Regions from separate parts of the Solibacillus sp. R5-41 genome, predicted to be linked through region 2. Evidence: riboswitches for the same ligand, from Rfam matches in the RefSeq annotation. Region 2 holds a riboswitch; each other region holds the start of a gene.

Region 1 (6,087 bases), 1.7 Mb from region 2:
AAGTGCAAAGATCCTTTAAATTCGCGTGGTGCATGTTGTACTTCACTATTATATAAATCTTCCATTAAATCCCTGTTTAGTAACGCATCAGCAAACCCTTTTTCACTGCCTTGCTCCACCTTAAAAAAAGGAATGGCATTTGAACCAACTAAAAATAAACGTGATTTATAAGGATTTCCATCCAAAATAAACGGTCGGTAAATGACTTCGTTTTTTGCTTCACTCATTATCCAGTTGTAAATTTTTTTATAAAACCCTATTGAAACAGTCACCTTCATCACTTCCTTAACTTTCATTTATCGTAAATAGCTTTTGTCAACGCTATTTTCATTTCTTTCATTATATTCTTATAATACCATCCCTATTTATCTTTTGGCGCAATATGAATTTTTTTTATGTGGATTTTTATGAACTGACATTACAAATGGCCAAACACCTTGTTTTTTCTCGAAGATGTTGTCACTGGACACGATAGTATTAACCTTTGTTTCTACTTGCTGTTTCTACTGGATTCGAGGCTCCCATATTTTGCAACTCATAGTATATCTAAATTTTATATCTATTTCTTTTGTTAAATTTTACAATTAGCTCCAACGATAAGTGTGCTAACAGTTAATGCAGCTTCAACGAAATCGTGCGATGTATACCAACTTTCACACAATAAATACATCAGTTGTTCAATACGAGATCAATCGTTCATTAACTCAGTTATCAGTCGAATTTTACTATCCATATTTTAGTTTTTGAAATAACCTAAAATCACAAAAAAAGCAAAACCCCAGCTTGAGGTTTTGCTTTTTTTTAATATTTATTTGTTAAATCGCAATCCTTTAATGGCACGATTTTTGTTTTATGCTTCCACTTATAGCCGATCCACAGTGCTGCGAATAATGGTAAACCAATGTATGACACTAAAACGCCGTACCAATCAATTGTGTCACCTGTGAATGCCATATAGTTTTGCCCTAAAATAACAATCATACAGAGCGCAAATGCGAATAATGGACCAAACGGGAAAAACTTCGATACATATGGTAAATCACTAAGTGAATGCCCTTGCGCCACATATGCACGACGGAAGCGGTAGTGACTGATTGCAATCCCTAACCAAGCAATGAATCCGGATAGCCCCGATGCGTTTAATAACCAAATATAAACGACACCATCACCGAAGAATGAAGCTAAAAATGATACGCAACCTACAGCCATTGTCGCCAATAAAGCATACACCGGAATTCCGCGCGTATTCACCTTTGCAAAAAACTTTGGTGCTTTTCCATCCACTGCTAATTGGAATAGCATACGGCTTGCTGCATATAAACCAGAGTTCCCTGCAGATAGCATCGCTGTTAAAATGATTGCATTCATCACGGAAGCGGCAAATGCAAAGCCTAAATTTTCAAATACTAATGTAAACGGACTTGTCGCAATGTCTTCTGACAGTAAACGTGAATCTGTATAAGGAATTAATAATCCAATTGCACCAATGGCAAAAATATAAAATAGTAAGATACGCCAAAATACTGAACGTACTGCCTTTGGAATATTTTTTGCTGGATCATCTGTTTCACCAGCCGTTACACCGAGCATCTCTGTCCCTTGGAATGAGAAACCTGCAGCTAAGAAAATACCAAAAATAGCTAGGAATCCACCGTTAAATGGTGCATCTCCAACAAAGAAGTTTGTAAAGCCTACCGGATCATTGCCACCTAAAATCCCGAAAATCATCAGGAAACTGACAATAATGAACACAATAACTGTTACTACTTTAATCATCGCAAACCAATATTCACTTTCACCGTAAGCTTTAACCGAAAGTAAGTTAAACGATAGAACAACGATAATAAATAATATCGTCCATGTAAGCGATGAACTATTTGGAAACCAGTATTTCATAATTAATGATACGGCTGCGATTTCTGCCGCGATTGTAATTGCCCAGTTGTACCAGTAGTTCCAACCTAATGCGAAACCTAGCGCCGGATCGACAAATTTCGTTGCATACGTACTGAACGAACCAGATGTTGGCATATATGCGGCCATTTCCCCTAAGCTCGTCATTAAAAAGTACACCATCACGCCGATTAATGCGTAGGCAAGTAATGCACCACCAGGACCAGCTTGAGCAATTGCACCACCAGAAGCTAGAAAGAGCCCTGTTCCAATCGTACCACCTAAAGAAATCATCGTTATGTGGCGACTTTTCAGGCTTCTTTTTAATTTATTTTTATTACCCAGTTGATCTGTTTTTATTTCACTCATGAAAAATTCTCCTTTTTATTTCATTTGAATAGGGTCAAATCTAATCATCCATACAGATTGAATTCTTCTGTTAAATGAAGATAAAAAGCCGCCACAAGTTTTTGTGACGGCTTTATTTAACACCAGACAAACTTGAAAGATAGCTCAACACATGCTTTAACATGTGACAGTTCTGTTCCTTTCGGAGACAGCCCCAGCATCATTTTTTGAGAATCAAAATGACACTTCGGCAATCATTCCTTTCATATTAGCTTCACAGATTTTCTCAATCTCCACTAAACTACTCTTAATGCTTGCGACCTCTACCTCATTTTGACATGAGGTAATGTAATATTTAATTTTTATAACGGTTCAAATTCTAGCATACCAAATTTTTGATAGCAACCAATTCGAATTTTATTATCTCTTCAGATAATTCGCGCAACTGATCTCATCTGTTATAATAATATTGATTTAAATAAAGGACGTGAAAAAATGAATTCTAAATTAGTTACATACACAGACAAAAATTTATCATCAAATAAATCTATTTGGCTATTTACACTGGCCATTATTTTATTTGCGACAACACTTCGAACGCCTTTAACGGTTGTTGGACCCATCATTTCGTTCATACGAGATGGACTAGGGATTTCAAACGTCCTTGCTGGATTTTTAACAACGATTCCTTTGCTTGCTTTTGCGGCAGTATCGCCGTTTGCAGCACGTATCGCTAGGAAATTCGGAATGGAATGGACACTATTTTATTCGGTTATCATTTTATGTATGGGTGTTGCGCTTCGTTCTGTTGGCTCGACTTCGCTTCTCATTTTTGGGACGATACTAATCGGGGTCGCTATCGCTTTTGGAAACGTGCTCATCCCTAGTTATTTCAAGCTGAAATTCCCTCTTCATATTGGATTATTAACAGGTATTTATTCTGTATCTATGAATATTTCTGCCGGACTTGCAGCAGGACTTAGCTATCCAATTGCATCGATTTCTGGATGGCAACTAGCACTTGGTCTTTCACTTATTTTAGGAATATTAACCTTACTCTTTTGGCTTCCAATATTAAAGGATCGAAAAGTAGAAATGAACTTTGCCAGCTCGAACAAACCGAAAAAGAAAATGTGGAAATCCCCTCTTGCATGGGCAATTGCAGCAACGATGGGCTTACAATCACTCATTTTTTATTGTTCAAGCGCTTGGCTACCAGACATCTTTATTAGCCAGGGGATGGATGCACAAGCTGCTGGTTGGATGGGCTCCATCATGCAGCTTGCACAAATTCCACTAACATTTGTCGTTCCAATTATTGCCGGAAAGCTTTCATCACAACGTCCGATTGTGCTCTTTTTTTCCATTTGTTACATAATCGGGTTTACTGGTGTGTTAATGGAATGGACAAGCTTGGCCGTTTTATGGATGATGTTTTTAGGTTTTGCAGGAGGAGCGTCATTTAGTCTTGTCCTTATGTTTTTCACATTACGAACAGAAACTGCTTTTGAAGCAGCTGACTTATCGGGCTTTGCACAGTCTGTCGGTTATTTAGTTGCAGCAATTGGTCCTGTATTATTTGGCTATGTCCACGATGCAACGAATAGCTGGACAATCCCGGTTCTATTATTTTTAATCGCTTCCGTATTATTATTTACTGCTTCCTTTATAAGCGCGAAAAAACAATTCGTCTAATGCAAACGTATGTACTCATTTATGGTATACTCTAATTACAAGAAACATCACAACATTGAAATTTAAAGGAGTACATAGAAGTTGCGTAAACGAAACCGACAAAGAAAGAAAAGAATGCCTAATTTCACATTGTTCATGATCGTCCTGGCGGGTGCAGCTGGCTGGTATTTTAATAAAACATTACAAGGTGTCGGCATTGGGATTCTTCTTTACTTTGTATTATTAATAGCTTTTAAAATTTGGTGGAAATCTCGAAAAACAGCAAAGCTACGCAAATCCGGTATTCGTGAAGTCGATGTAATGAGCGGAGAGGATTTCGAACGCTTTTTAGGCGAGTTATTTAAACGCCGAGGCTTTAAAGTGAGCTATACAGCAACAAGCGGAGATTACGGTGCTGACCTTCTATTAAAAGATGGCAAAGAGGTAATTGCTGTACAGGCAAAGCGCTATTCTAGTACTGTTGGTGTGAAAGCAGTGCAGGAAATTATCGGTGCTGTAAAAATGTATAATGCGACTGAAGCTTGGGTTGTGACGAATAGCCATTTTACAAAACAGGCAAAAAAACTGGCCGACATTAATGATGTTTATTTAATTGATCGTGACGAATTAATTGATATCATTTTGAATAAATAACGAAAGTATCCCCCTTATCCCTTTTACATGGATGAGGGGGACTTTTTGTTTATTTATAAGGAAGCTGCTGGTAGAAATAATTTGGTTTATTCGTTTTATTGTGAATCGGTTGATGGTAAATAGATGTTGTCGCAGGAGAAAGTGGTGGAATGAGCCACACCCAGTTCCCCGTTACTTCGCGCTGTTCTTTTTGTTCCTGCTGTTGAAACAATTGAAACTGTTGTGCTGCGGTATGATGATCCACAATGCTCACACCCGATTTCTTATAGGAATGTAACACCGCGACATTTAATTCTACAAGTGCTCGATCTTGCCAAAGTGATGCATTCGAAGTTGTTTCTAGCCCCATTTGCTGTGCCACCTTTGGCAAGAAATGATAGCGTGCTTCATCAGCTAAATTACGCGCGCCAATTTCTGTTCCCATATACCAGCCATTAAACGGCGCTGCTTGAAAGTCCATTCCACCAATATTAAAGCGCATGCTCGAAATAATCGGAACGGCATACCATTTCATTTGTAAGCTTGAGAAATCATAGTGTGGATGCTCGATTTGTACTTCGACTATATAGTCTTTCGGAATTTCAAAAAACGTTGGTTGGTGATCATCTATTTGAATGACAAGTGGCAGCACATCAAAATTTGTACATGCCCCGCGCCAACCTAATGCCTCACATATTTTTGTAAAGGCCAATGAATCTGAATCACCAATTACACCATCTGCGGTTTCATAGCCTGCATAGCGAATGAGCTGATGATTCCAAATATGTACACGGTTTTGTGCAAAAATCGAAATGACTGGCCGGATTTTTCCGTTGTTTGTAGCAAAGGCAATATGCTCTAGTAGCGCTCCAAAAACCTCTTCCTCATCCAATAAATGACGCTGGTCCAACACAGTTAAGCTATTCCAAAATAATCGACCAATGCATTTATTACTATTGCGCCAAGCAACACGCGCACCAAATGTTAATTCCTCTGTTGTAAAGTTAAATTGTGGGTCTTCCGCTTGATTAAGGCGACGTTCTAGCCATGCATCTGTTTGTTTCGTTTCTTTTTTATATAAAGCTAAAAATGAATTTAGTTCTTGTTCGTTCATGTTGTATTCCCCCTACCCCTTTCATTTTGAAGCGTTTTTGTAACAAACTCAATGAAAGCCTTTCCATAGTAAAGATGTATTTTACATACATGACTTAAAGTGTTCAAATTCGGGTTAATATATACGAGCAAGACATAGCTCACCTTCGATAAAAACTATGTCTTTTTTTATGTGGTTTTACTAAATGCCTTTTTATTCATAAAGCGGAATGCGCCAAGGTTTTTCCAATGGATTAAATTTCACAACTTTCGTAAGGTGGAGCGTAAATTCCTCATCTAAAGAATCCACCCCGTAAACGAGCAAACGGCCTCCACTATTATAAACGGTATACAACTCACCCTTGGAATCCTCTAAAACCCAGCTATCCAGTTCCTCTTTTATTTTTTCACGATCATAATCAATCATAATTTCCGCATAGTGCTCTC
Region 2 (6,087 bases):
GTGTTCCAATGTGGTTTTTTGCAATCGCTATTGCTTTTGCTATTATATTTTTTATCGTTTCTGAGTGGAACTCTAGAAAATAAGCTTGCAACATTTTGCAAGCTCTTTTTTTATGTCTAGAAGGAACAAGCGTGCTGAATATTATTTTAATGTGCGTTTTAAAAACTCTTTCGTTCGGTCATTTTTAGGGTTTACTAATACCTCACTTGGGTGGCCCTCTTCTACGATCACCCCTTTGTCCATAAAAACAATGCGGTCTGAAACTTCTTTCGCAAATTCCATTTCATGCGTCACAATAAGCATTGTATTTCCTTGGCTTGCTAGCATACGCATGACTTTTAATACTTCTCCCACCATTTCTGGGTCTAATGCCGACGTCGGCTCATCAAAGAGCATGACATCTGGATCCATCGCAAGTGCACGAGCAATCGCAACACGCTGCTTTTGCCCCCCTGATAATTGACGTGGCTTTGCGTTTTTATACGCACTCATCCCGACTAGCTCTAGGTATTTCAACGCATTTGCTTCTGCTTGTTCTTTTGAGCGCTTTAATACCTTTTGTTGGCCGACAACACAGTTACCAAGCACATTTAAATTATTAAATAAGTTGAATGATTGGAATACCATTCCAAGATGGGTGCGGTATTTTTCAATGTTATGATTTTCCGCTAATATCGTTTTATTATTATAAATAATTTCACCAGCTGTTGGCATTTCAAGTAAGTTAATACAACGGAGTAGCGTTGATTTACCCGATCCTGAAGAACCGATTAGCGTGACAACTTCTCCTTTGTTCACTTGGAAATTGACATCTTTTAAAACTTCATGATCACCGAATTTTTTATTTAAATGTTGAATCTCAATCACTGCTGTCATTGTATTATTCACCTTCCTTTTCTAATTTGTTTCCCGTAATTAACTCCACTTTAAAGGATTCTGGCCCGTCCATTTTCTTTTCAAATTGTAATAAGAAGCGCGTCACTGTGAAGGTCATTATAAAGTACAGTACAGACGCAATGAAGAAGGCTTCAATATATTTATAATTACTTCCTGCTACAGAGTTGGCTGTAAAGAATAGCTCCACTACTGAAATAACGCTCAGCACGGATGAATCTTTAATATTCATAACAAGTTGGTTCCCTGTTGCTGGTAAAATATTGCGTGCGACTTGAGGTAATACAACATGGATCATTGTTTGTAAATGATTCATACCAATGGCTTGCGCTGCTTCAAATTGACCTTTATCAACTGATACAATCCCACCACGCACGTATTCCGACATATACGCACCAGTATTTAAACTAATTACAATGCTTGCTGCTAAAAAACGATCGATATCAATTCCTAAATAGAATAAACCATAAAAGACAACCATTGCCTGTACCATCATTGGTGTTCCTCGGAATATTTCAACATAGGCTGTTAAAATGAAATTAACGAGTTTTAGTAAATACGTTTTTGCTGATTTTTTACGTTGTGGAATCGTATGCATAATTCCAATGAAAAAACCAATAAGGACACCGAAAATTGTCCCGATAACTGCTAGGATGAGCGCTGTATATGCACCACGTAAAAATACTTCCCAGTTAGTTATGAACAACGTCCAAACTGAATCTAAAAATGCCATTTTGCTCTCCTCCAATATCTTTGATGTCATTACTCATACATATATATCCTCCGGCGGATGTCACAGATTTTGAAGGGATTTAAAATTAGGATGTTAGCCTAACATCGTCGCATCCATGCGACAACGGCTAACTGACCTGCATCGTGCAGGCCTAAGCACAATTCAAAATCTGGACGCAATTACGCCAATGTGTAATTGATGTAAATGTATTACACGGAAAGCAGCTTTCTAATAAAAAATATTACTAATCGAAAAAGGTTGCCTTCCGTTTGCCGGCAAGACAACCTTTCTATTCGCAACCTCTTATTGTGCTGCTGGTTGATTTGCAATGGCGTCTTCCATTAATTTTTGACGCTCTTCTTCTGGAATTTCAGCTAAAACTTTGTTGATTTGTTCCGCTAAATTTGAACCCTTTTTTAATCCTACTGCAACGGCAGTTGTTGAAGGATCCGCTTCGAAGTTTGGTTCTGGTACGATGTATTTAATGTTTTTCATTGCTAGTTCAGCAGAAATCCCTTCTGGACGCTCTGAAACGTATGCATCAATCGCACCTGAAGTTAATTGAACACGCATTGCACCGAAGTCTGTAGCTGCTACTTCTTTCTTCACACCGTCCATTTGGTCGATAACATCATAATGTGTTGTTGCTTGTTGCCCTGTCACTTTTGCACCTGCAAAGTCATTAATTGATTTTGCACTTGCATAAGGTCCATCTGCTTTCACAACGATAACATAATCACTTGTATAGTAGTTTTCAGTAAAATCAATTGATTCTTTTCGTTTATCTGTTGGTGACATTCCCGCAATAACTAAATCGATCGCACCTGATTGTAATGATGGGACTAAGCCATCCCAGTCAGTTTTTACAATTTGTAATTCCATATTCAAACCTTCAGCAATACGTTTTGCGAATTCAACATCGTATCCTGCTGCAAATTCCTTTGAACCTGAAATGGCTACCGCGCCAAATGAATCATTGCTTTGTGACCAGTTAAATGGTGCATAGCCTGCTTCCATTCCAACTTTTAACACCTTTTTTGATGTAGATCCCTCTGATTCAGTAGTTCCTTCTTCCTTGTCTGATCCACACGCTGCTAATACAAGCATCATCGCCATTAATGTTAAAACTAATACTAAATTCTTTTTCATATTCATTCTCTCCTATTTACTTATTTTTGAGCTATTTTACTAACAGGAAAACCTACTTCAATCAAAGAAGATTAAGATAATGTTTTTAACCATAAAAAAACGACCTAAAAGAAGATTTTAGGTCGCTAAATAAAAAATAGCTCAAATCCCCTACAATCCCATATTGAGATAGCTCAACTCGATTACCGCGAGGATAACCGAGACAGTCCTGCAATTATTCACTGCAGACCCAGCATAAAAAGATAGAGCTCTTCTTAAACTTCGGCGGTAGATCCTTCTTTTTCATCTCGATGCATGCTCTAAGCTCCATGAAAAACTAATAAATACCGCGCCTCTACCCCACAAGAATGTGAGGTTATTATTAAATTATTTAATGAATGAATAAATAATACTATAAATCTATATTTTCTGTCAACATGCATTTTTCAGATATTTGCACGGACAAAAAAACGAGCACATACCTCATATAGAGGTGCGCTCGCTTTTTTTAATAAATAATTAAGAATTTAATAATAAATCTTCTGGATTTTCGATCATTTCCTTAACTGTTTTTAAGAAACCAACAGAATCTTTCCCATCGATAATACGGTGGTCATAAGATAATGCCACGTACATCATTGGACGGATTTGAACTTCACCGTTAATCGCTACTGGACGGTTTACGATTGAGTGCATGCCTAAAATACCAGCTTGTGTACCGTTCATGATTGGTGTAGACATTAATGAACCGAATACACCACCGTTAGTGATTGTAAACGAACCACCAGCCATGTCGTTTAAGCCTAATTTTTTGTCGCGTGCTTTACCAGCTAATTCAGCAATATTTCTTTCGATCTCTGCGAAGTTCTTGCTGTTTGCATCACGTACTACAGGTACGACTAAACCTTCTTCTGTAGATACGGCAACACCGATATCAAAGAAGTTGTTTAAGTGAATTTCGTCACCGCTAATTTGTGCGTTAACGTAAGGATATTTTTTAAGTGCTGCAACAACAGCTTTCGTAAAGAACGACATGAAACCTAATTTGATGTCATTATTTTTTACGAATTGCTCTTGTTTACGTTTACGTAATGCCATGATGTTTGTCATGTCGATTTCGTTAAATGTTGTTAACATTGCAGTTGATTGTTTAACTTCTAATAAACGTTTTGCAATTGTTTGACGACGACGAGACATTTTCTCAACCGTTACACGATCAGAATCGCCTGCTGGAGTGAATACCATTGGGCCATTTGCTGCTACTGCTGCAACTGCCGCTTGAGCTACTGGTGCTGTACCATGAGCTGCAACGTCTTGTACGCGAACACGGCCTTGTGGATCTACTGGAGAAATTGCCGCTAAGTCAATTCCTTTTTCACGAGCTAATTTACGTGCTGCTGGAGATGCAATCACACGATCAGTAGACTCTTCCACGATTGGAGCCGGAGCTGCTGGTGCTGCAACTGGAGCAGCTGGAGCCGCTTGTGCTGGTGCCGCTTCTTGAACTGGTGCTACAGGTGCAGGTGCTGCGCCTTCACCAGCTTCAACTACTGCGATTACTTGACCTACAAGAACTGTATCGCCTTCTGGAGCTAAAATTTGAGTTAATACACCCGCTTCTTCAGAAATGATTTCAGCGTTTACTTTATCTGTTTCTAATTCTACGATGAATTCGCCTTTTTCTACGCGATCTCCAACTTTTTTCACCCACTGAGCAATTGTACCTTCAGTAATTGATTCTGCTAATTCAGGGACTTTAATTTCAGCCACTTTAATATCCTCCTTTAATTACACTATACAAATTTGTATAGGTAGGCTACTTGCTATACAAGCAGCCTTTTTAAATTCATGATTCGATTATTTTTCTAATGCTTCTGTAATTAATTTAGTTTGAGCAGCTTTATGAGAATCGCCGTCTCCTTCAGAAGTCGAGCTCATTGCAGGACGTCCTACATAGCTAACTTTTTTACCATCAGCCATATCGTAAAGTGTTTCAAGTACATACATCCAAGAACCTTGGTTTTTCGGCTCTTCTTGTACCCAAACGATTTCTTTCACATTCGGGAAGCGTGCAATAATATCCGCCACTTGTTGTTTCGGGAATGGATAAATTTGCTCAACACGTACGATGTGTAAGTGGTCGAAACCTTCGCCATCTTTCACACGTTCAGCTAAGTCAATCATCACTTTACCCGTACCAAGTACTACTTTTTCTACTGCTGCTACGTTTTTGCCTAAGCCTTCTTGCTCAATCACTTCTTGGAAGCGACCAGTTGCAAGTTGTTCCGCACTAGCTGCTGCTAATGGGTGACGTAATAAAGATTTAGGAGAAACGACTACTAATGGACGTACACCTTCTGTGCCTAAAAGACCAGCTTGGCGACGTAATAAGTGATAGTAGTTGCCTGCATTTGAACAGTTTGCTACGAACCAGTTGTTTTCAGCTGATAATTGTAAGAAACGTTCCATACGACTAGATGAGTGCTCAGGACCTTGACCTTCATAACCATGTGGTAAAAGGATAACAAAGCCTGATTTTTGACCCCATTTAGCGCGTGCACTTGAAATGAAGTTATCGAACATTACTTGTGCCATGTTTGCGAAGTCACCGAATTGTGCTTCCCAAATCGATAATACATTCTCATTTTCTAAGTTATACCCATATTCATAGCCAACTACACCAGCTTCAGTAAGTGGTGAGTTGCAAACTGTGAATGACGCTTTCACGCCATCTATGTGGTGTAATGGCGTATATTCATTACCATTATTTTTGTCATGAAGAACTAAGTGACGTTGAGAGAACGTACCGCGTTGTGCATCTTGACCTGTAAAACGAACTGGTGTAGCGTCTTGCGTAATTGTCGCATAAGCTAATGTTTCCGCATGACCCCAATCGATTTTATTCGTTGCAAATGCTTCACGACGTTTTTCTAAAATTTTACCTAGTTTGTTTTGTGGTTGGAATCCACCTTCAAACACTAATAAATCTTCATTTACTTTGTTTAAACGATCAAAATCAACTGTTGTGTCGACTTCTGGGAATTCTACCTTTAATTCTTCTGGCATTTCGATTGCAATATGCTCATCTTTTTCTGCCATTGATTTCACGTGATCGTACGCTGCTTGCATTTCTGCGTAAATCGTTGTATCAAGCTCTTTCACTTGTTCAGCTGTTACAACGTTTGTAGCCGCTAACTCAGCACCATATAGCGCACGAATAGGTTCATGTTTTGCAACTAACTTATACGTTTCTGGGTTTGTTACTGTCGGATCATCCGTTTCGTTGTGACCATAACGGCGGTAACCAATTAAGTCAATTACGATGTCTTTTC
Region 3 (6,087 bases), 1.2 Mb from region 2:
TCATGCCAAAAGAAGCGTTAATCGATTTCATTAACGACAACAAATAATCCATTTCAAAAAGTCGTATGCCACTAGCGGGTATACGACTTTTTTTAGTCTGTAAAAATTGAACAAAAGAATCCATCTTAATAAGTTCACCAAAAAAGGAGGAGTTAATTTCCATTTCGGTAAGGACCCTTACTGCGGGCAATGCTCCAACTAACTTGTTTCGAGGTGGATCTAGAAACAAGTGGATTTTCATGCAAATACGATGGATTTTTTCCTATTGGGATAAAAATCTACTTAGGATGACGCCGCCTCCCACGGTAGCGGCGCAAGAAATTCAGAAAGCTCCAGTAGGATAAACGTTAAAAAGGCTGGCCTTACACAAAGCACAGAGATGAGTCGTACAGATTTGTGGAAACAAAGCTGTGTGACTCATGTGCTTAGCCAGCCAAATAAGCGCACACTTTATAAGGATCCCTAATAGAAAACTTATATCAAAGAGATAGAATCTTTTGTTTTTCATATGTGGAAACGAATAAAGCTTCGATTCTTGCCTTTTAAAATCACTTGAACATAGGGTAAACTAAGGGGAAACGACGGAAATTTAAGGTGATGGAATGAATGCAAATATTAAGGCGAAATTAGAAATTTTGCCGAGTGATCCAGGTTGTTATTTGATGAAAGATCACCAAGGGACGATAATTTATGTTGGTAAGGCAAAATCATTAAAAAATCGGGTACGTTCGTATTTTACAAGTAGCCATGATGGGAAGACTGCCCGTCTAGTAAGTGAAATTGTGGACCTCGAATATATCGTGACTTCAAGCGACTTAGAAGCATTAATTTTAGAACTAAATTTAATAAAGCTTCATGATCCGAAATATAATATTAAACTAACAGATGATAAAACCTATCCGTATATAAAAATTACAAATGAAAAATATCCGCGCATTTTAACGACACGCAAGATCAAAAAGGATAAGGCCAAATATTTCGGTCCTTATCCGAATTCATTTGCAGCAAATGAGACGAGAAAATTATTAGATCGCTTGTATCCATTAAGAAAATGCGCGAAAATTCCAAAGCAAGTGTGCCTTTACTATCATTTAGGTCAATGTTTAGCACCATGTGTGAAAGAAATTGACAACAATGTATATAGTGAAATGATTGATGAAATTGCGAAGTTTTTAAATGGTGGCTATGAAGAAGTAAAGCAAGATTTAGAACAAAAAATGCTCGATGCTGCTGAAAAATTAGAATTTGAAAGAGCTAAGGAATATCGAGATTTAATTGCTCATATTGAAAAGATTATGCAAAAGCAAAAAATTGTGACGGGTGATTTAAGTAATCGCGATGTATTCGGTTATGCCGTGGAAAAGGGCTGGATGTGTGTGCAAGTGTTTTTTGTTCGACAAGGAAAGTTAATCGAACGAGATGTATCCATTTTTCCGATTTACAATGAACCTGAAGAGGAATTTTTAACATTTGTTGGGCGTTTTTATGATGAACCGAACCATATGCTTCCAAAGGAAATTTTCATTCCTACACAAGTGGATGGCGTTTTATTAGAAAAGCTTTTGAATGTTAAAATTGTTATCCCTAAAAAAGGTTCAAAAAAGGAATTGGTTGACTTAGCTTCGAAAAATGCAGATATTGCGATCCATGAAAAATTCCAACTAATTGAGCGTCAAGAGGAACGAACGATTGGTGCGTGTGAGGCGCTAGGTGAAGCAATGAATATTCCTATTCCGATGCGCATTGAAGCATTTGATAACAGTCATATGCACGGTGCGGACCCCGTTTCAGCGATGGTTGTTTTTGTGGACGGAAAGCCGCTAAAAAAAGAGTACCGTAAATATAAAACGAGGGAAGCGGCGAAACATGATGATTATGGCGCAATGCAAGAAGTCATTCGACGTCGTTACACACGTGTATTACGAGAAAATTTACCGTTGCCTGATTTAATCGTTATTGATGGTGGGAAGGGACATATGGAAGTTGCGCGTGAAGTAATAGAAGATGAGTTAGGTCTTTATATTCCGATTGCTGGATTAGCGAAGGATGAGAAGCATAATACGTCTCAATTATTGTTCGGTGACCCAGTGGAGCAAATTCCATTAATGAGAACGAGTGATGCATTTTATTTATTGCAGCGCATTCAAGACGAGGTACACCGTTTTGCGATTACGTTTTTAAGACAGCAACGGCAAGCGAATACCATAGTTTCGATATTAGACGGCATAGAAGGAATTGGTCCGAAGCGTAAACAACAGCTGATGAAGCATTTTGGGTCGGTGAAAAGAATACGTGAAGCCACTGTTTTACAGCTTATTGAAGCGGGCATACCCAAAAAGCTAGCTGAAACAATTCATCACTATTTTCAAGAGCAGTCATTGAAAAACGAGTCGTAGTATGCTAGAGTGAGACTAATTTAATAATTTCAATCGATAGAGGCGCAGTGTTCAAAAGTACGATGCATGAGGAAGGACAATTCCGTTGAATGCATTCGAAAGGGGAGACTGCCGAAGTGAATTGTGTATTGTTCGCACAAATTGCTGGTTTTGCATTTAAGAAATGTAAAATTGTCAGAGCGCATGTTCTGGAGAGCTATCCAAAAAGAACAATTAACTTTATTATTTGTCTTGACGGCGACTTTCCATGAACATGGAAGGTCGCTTTTTTTCGTGGATTAATAGGTCCGAATCTTATTTTTGAGTGCTAATATAAAGGGGTTACTAAAAATGAAAAATAATTTAATGGTGTGCGGGGTAGCTTATGAAGCGGATGTAATTCGATTAACGATTGGCTATGATTTTTATGAAACTGCATCACTTGCAGAAGTATTTAGTGTTTTAGCGGAAAATAATATTAATGTGGACATGATCGTGCAGTCTGTAATGGATGGTGTCAAACCAACCGTTTCGTTTACGATTGCTAAGGAAAAATTTGCTGAAAGTTTACGAATATTAGAAGCGAGTAAAGCATCTTTAGGTTTTCGTTTTGCTGATTTCGAAATAGGTTTAGCGAAAATATCAATAATCGGAGCGGGCATGAATTTTAGTCCAGGAGTAGCAGCACGGGTGTTTGCGCGGTTAGGGAAGGAACATATTCCCATTAAGATGCTAAGTGCATCTGAAGTGAAAGTGTCGGTCATCGTGCCGCAAGATGCGATGATGCAAGCCGCCAATGTATTGCATGATGAGTTTATGTTCGTTCAGCAGAAAATGTCCATCTAAATCGCTGGTGAATTGAAGTGAAAAAACTTCAAGCTAGATTTCATTGCTTGAAGTTTCTTCGAAGGAAAAGTAATTAGCGGATTGGTTCTTTTAAATCCCATTTTAATATGAATTTAACACAATTGTGCTTCACGTTTTTTTCCTCGTAACATTCCGTTAAATGACCAATATTTTTTTGTTTTTGCTCTGCTAGAAACCCAGCCTCTAATCGAAAACAGCGCTGCTCGATGTTTAATGATGCAGGGTCTTCAGTCGTGAGTATGTAATGCGCCTCATCCTTCAATTCCTTCTCTATAGCGAGTTGTCCCCAACCCGCTTCTATGAAAAAAGAAGATGCTTCTTCCATTGAAAACAATGGGAATTGACGAGCGACTTCTTTACCACCCCAATAAAGGACATCTGCCTCATGTTTTCCTAAAATTGACGTAAGTAAATGATCGCGAACGATTTCGTAACCAAAAGTTGGAATCGTTTTCATTTTGTGCCCTTCCATAGAAAAAAACCTCTTTCATAAATTTTCTTATAATATAAACCGTAATCTAGAAAAGTGAACTATAAGTAGAATAATAGCGACTCTAAACAGCGTAAAAGTGTCTTTAAAAACGGCATGAAATATGCGGTGTTACCTTGACGCTAGTATCTGTGAAGAGTACAATGGACATGTCATAATATTGTACCATGATGAGATGCGCAGTCAATAAACAACATTTACAAATTAGTGACTTTGTTGATGCGGATTTCAAGTACTAAGGGGGGTAACAGTTTTGTCGAAAGATCGTGAATTTTTATGGCGCCGCTTACATTCGTTATTAGGTGTAATTCCAGTAGGATTGTTCTTGGCGTTCCACTTATCTTTGAACTTCACTGCTGTGGGCGGTGAAGAAAATTACAATAATGCTACAGGTATGATGGAATTAGTTCCACATTCATTATTGTTAGCAATGGAATGGATTATTATCTATATTCCGCTTATGTTCCACGCATTCTACGGTGTGTATATTGCATTTACTGCTACAAACAACGTGAAACGCTTCGGCACATTCCGTAACTGGATGTTCGCATTACAACGCTTTACGGGAATTTTCCTTGTAATCTTCATTGCATGGCATATTTTCCAAACTCGTGTTCAAAAAGCGTTTGGTGAAGAAGTTAACTTTGATATGATTGCTGAAATCGTGGCGAATCCATTCATGTTAGGATTCTACATCGTAGGTATCTTATCTGCAACTTTCCACTTAGCGAACGGCCTATGGTCATTCCTAGTTAGCTGGGGTATTACACAATCTAAAAAGTCACAACAAATCGCAACTTATATTACATTATTAGTATTTGTAATTTTAAGTATTATGGGTGTTGCGGCAATCTTGGCGTTCGTTTAATTTTTCTTACTAGAACACTGATACAAAGTAAGAAATTGATGATGAATGAATTGTGAGTAAGAGTAATTAGCAATTATTATGAGGAGTGAGAAATAATCATGGCGAAAAGTAAAGTCATCGTCGTTGGCGGCGGTCTTGCTGGCTTAATGGCTACGATTAAAGCAGCTGAAGTTGGTACAGCAGTTGAATTATTCTCGTTAGTTCCTGTTAAACGTTCACACTCTGTATGTGCGCAAGGCGGAATTAACGGAGCAGTTAATACAAAAGGTGAAGGGGATTCTCCATGGATCCACTTTGACGATACAGTTTACGGTGGGGATTTCTTAGCGAACCAACCACCAGTTAAGGGTATGTGTGATGCAGCCCCTGGTATTATCCACTTAATGGACCGTATGGGTGTAATGTTCAACCGTACGCCAGAAGGTTTATTAGACTTCCGTCGCTTCGGTGGTACATTAATGCACCGTACAGCATTCTCGGGTGCTACAACGGGTCAACAATTATTATACGCACTAGACGAGCAAGTTCGTTCTCACGAAGTAGCTGGTTTAGTTACTAAATATGAGCACTGGGAATTCCTTGGTGCAGTGCTTGATGACGAAGGTGTATGCCGCGGTATCGTAGCACAAGATTTAAGAACTGAAGAAATTAAATCATTCCGTTCTGACGCTGTAATTATGGCGACAGGTGGTCCTGGTATTATCTTCGGTAAAACAACGAACTCAGTAATTAATACGGGTTCTGCAGCATCAATTGTTTACCAACAAGGTGCTACTTATTCAAATGGTGAAATGATTCAAATTCACCCAACAGCGATTCCTGGGGACGACAAAAACCGTCTAATGTCAGAATCTGCTCGTGGTGAAGGTGGACGTGTATGGACTTACAAAGATGGTAAACCTTGGTACTTCTTAGAAGAAAAATACCCAGCTTACGGTAACCTAGTACCACGTGATATCGCAACACGCGAAATCTTCGACGTATGTGTTAACCAAAAACTTGGTATTAACGGCGAAAACATGGTATACCTAGACCTTTCTCATAAAGATCCACATGAATTAGACATCAAATTAGGTGGAATTATCGAAATCTACGAAAAGTTCGTAGGGGATGACCCACGTAAATTACCAATGAAAATTTTCCCGGCAGTTCACTATTCAATGGGTGGATTATGGGTTGACTATGACCAAATGACTGAAATTCCAGGCTTATTTGCTGCAGGTGAATGTGATTACTCACAACATGGAGCGAACCGCTTAGGAGCGAACTCATTATTATCAGCTATTTATGGCGGTATGGTTGCTGGTCCAAACGCAGTAGCATACACAAAAACGCTTAAAAAGCACGCTGAAGACTTACCAGAAGATATTTTCACTGCTCGTGAAGAGGAAGAAAAAGCGAAATGGGAAGCAATCCTTAACATGGATGGCACAGAAAACGCTTACTTACTACACAAAGAGCTTGGTGAATGGATGACTGACAATATG

What was found. A riboswitch is a leader RNA that binds a small molecule or an ion and turns the genes downstream of it on or off. The one in region 2 is predicted to bind lysine.
Positions count from the first base shown of each region.
Region 1: another riboswitch for lysine. It lies ahead of CSE16_RS01325 (amino acid permease); the one in region 2 lies ahead of CSE16_RS09315 (transporter substrate-binding domain-containing protein).
Region 3: another riboswitch for lysine. It lies ahead of CSE16_RS15620 (ACT domain-containing protein); the one in region 2 lies ahead of CSE16_RS09315 (transporter substrate-binding domain-containing protein).

Region 1 covers NZ_CP024123.1:263,995-270,081, reverse strand. The annotation lists gene CSE16_RS01330 (RNA 2'-phosphotransferase) at 1-272, opposite strand, end outside; gene CSE16_RS01325 (amino acid permease) at 802-2,262, opposite strand; lysine riboswitch at 2,395-2,575, opposite strand; gene CSE16_RS01320 (CynX/NimT family MFS transporter) at 2,737-3,936, shown strand; gene CSE16_RS01315 (restriction endonuclease) at 4,018-4,569, shown strand; gene CSE16_RS01310 (nitric oxide synthase oxygenase) at 4,619-5,662, opposite strand; gene CSE16_RS01305 (DUF4179 domain-containing protein) at 5,855-6,087, opposite strand, start outside.
Region 2 covers NZ_CP024123.1:1,940,834-1,946,920, reverse strand. The annotation lists gene CSE16_RS09325 (amino acid ABC transporter ATP-binding protein) at 142-876, opposite strand; gene CSE16_RS09320 (amino acid ABC transporter permease) at 881-1,627, opposite strand; gene CSE16_RS09315 (transporter substrate-binding domain-containing protein) at 1,931-2,776, opposite strand; lysine riboswitch at 2,938-3,121, opposite strand; gene odhB (2-oxoglutarate dehydrogenase complex dihydrolipoyllysine-residue succinyltransferase) at 3,275-4,525, opposite strand; gene CSE16_RS09305 (2-oxoglutarate dehydrogenase E1 component) at 4,613-6,087, opposite strand, start outside.
Region 3 covers NZ_CP024123.1:3,157,932-3,164,018, reverse strand. The annotation lists gene trxA (thioredoxin) at 1-47, shown strand, start outside; gene uvrC (excinuclease ABC subunit UvrC) at 603-2,396, shown strand; lysine riboswitch at 2,426-2,603, shown strand; gene CSE16_RS15620 (ACT domain-containing protein) at 2,727-3,221, shown strand; gene CSE16_RS15615 (YslB family protein) at 3,295-3,714, opposite strand; gene CSE16_RS15610 (succinate dehydrogenase cytochrome b558 subunit) at 3,986-4,600, shown strand; gene sdhA (succinate dehydrogenase flavoprotein subunit) at 4,699-6,087, shown strand, end outside.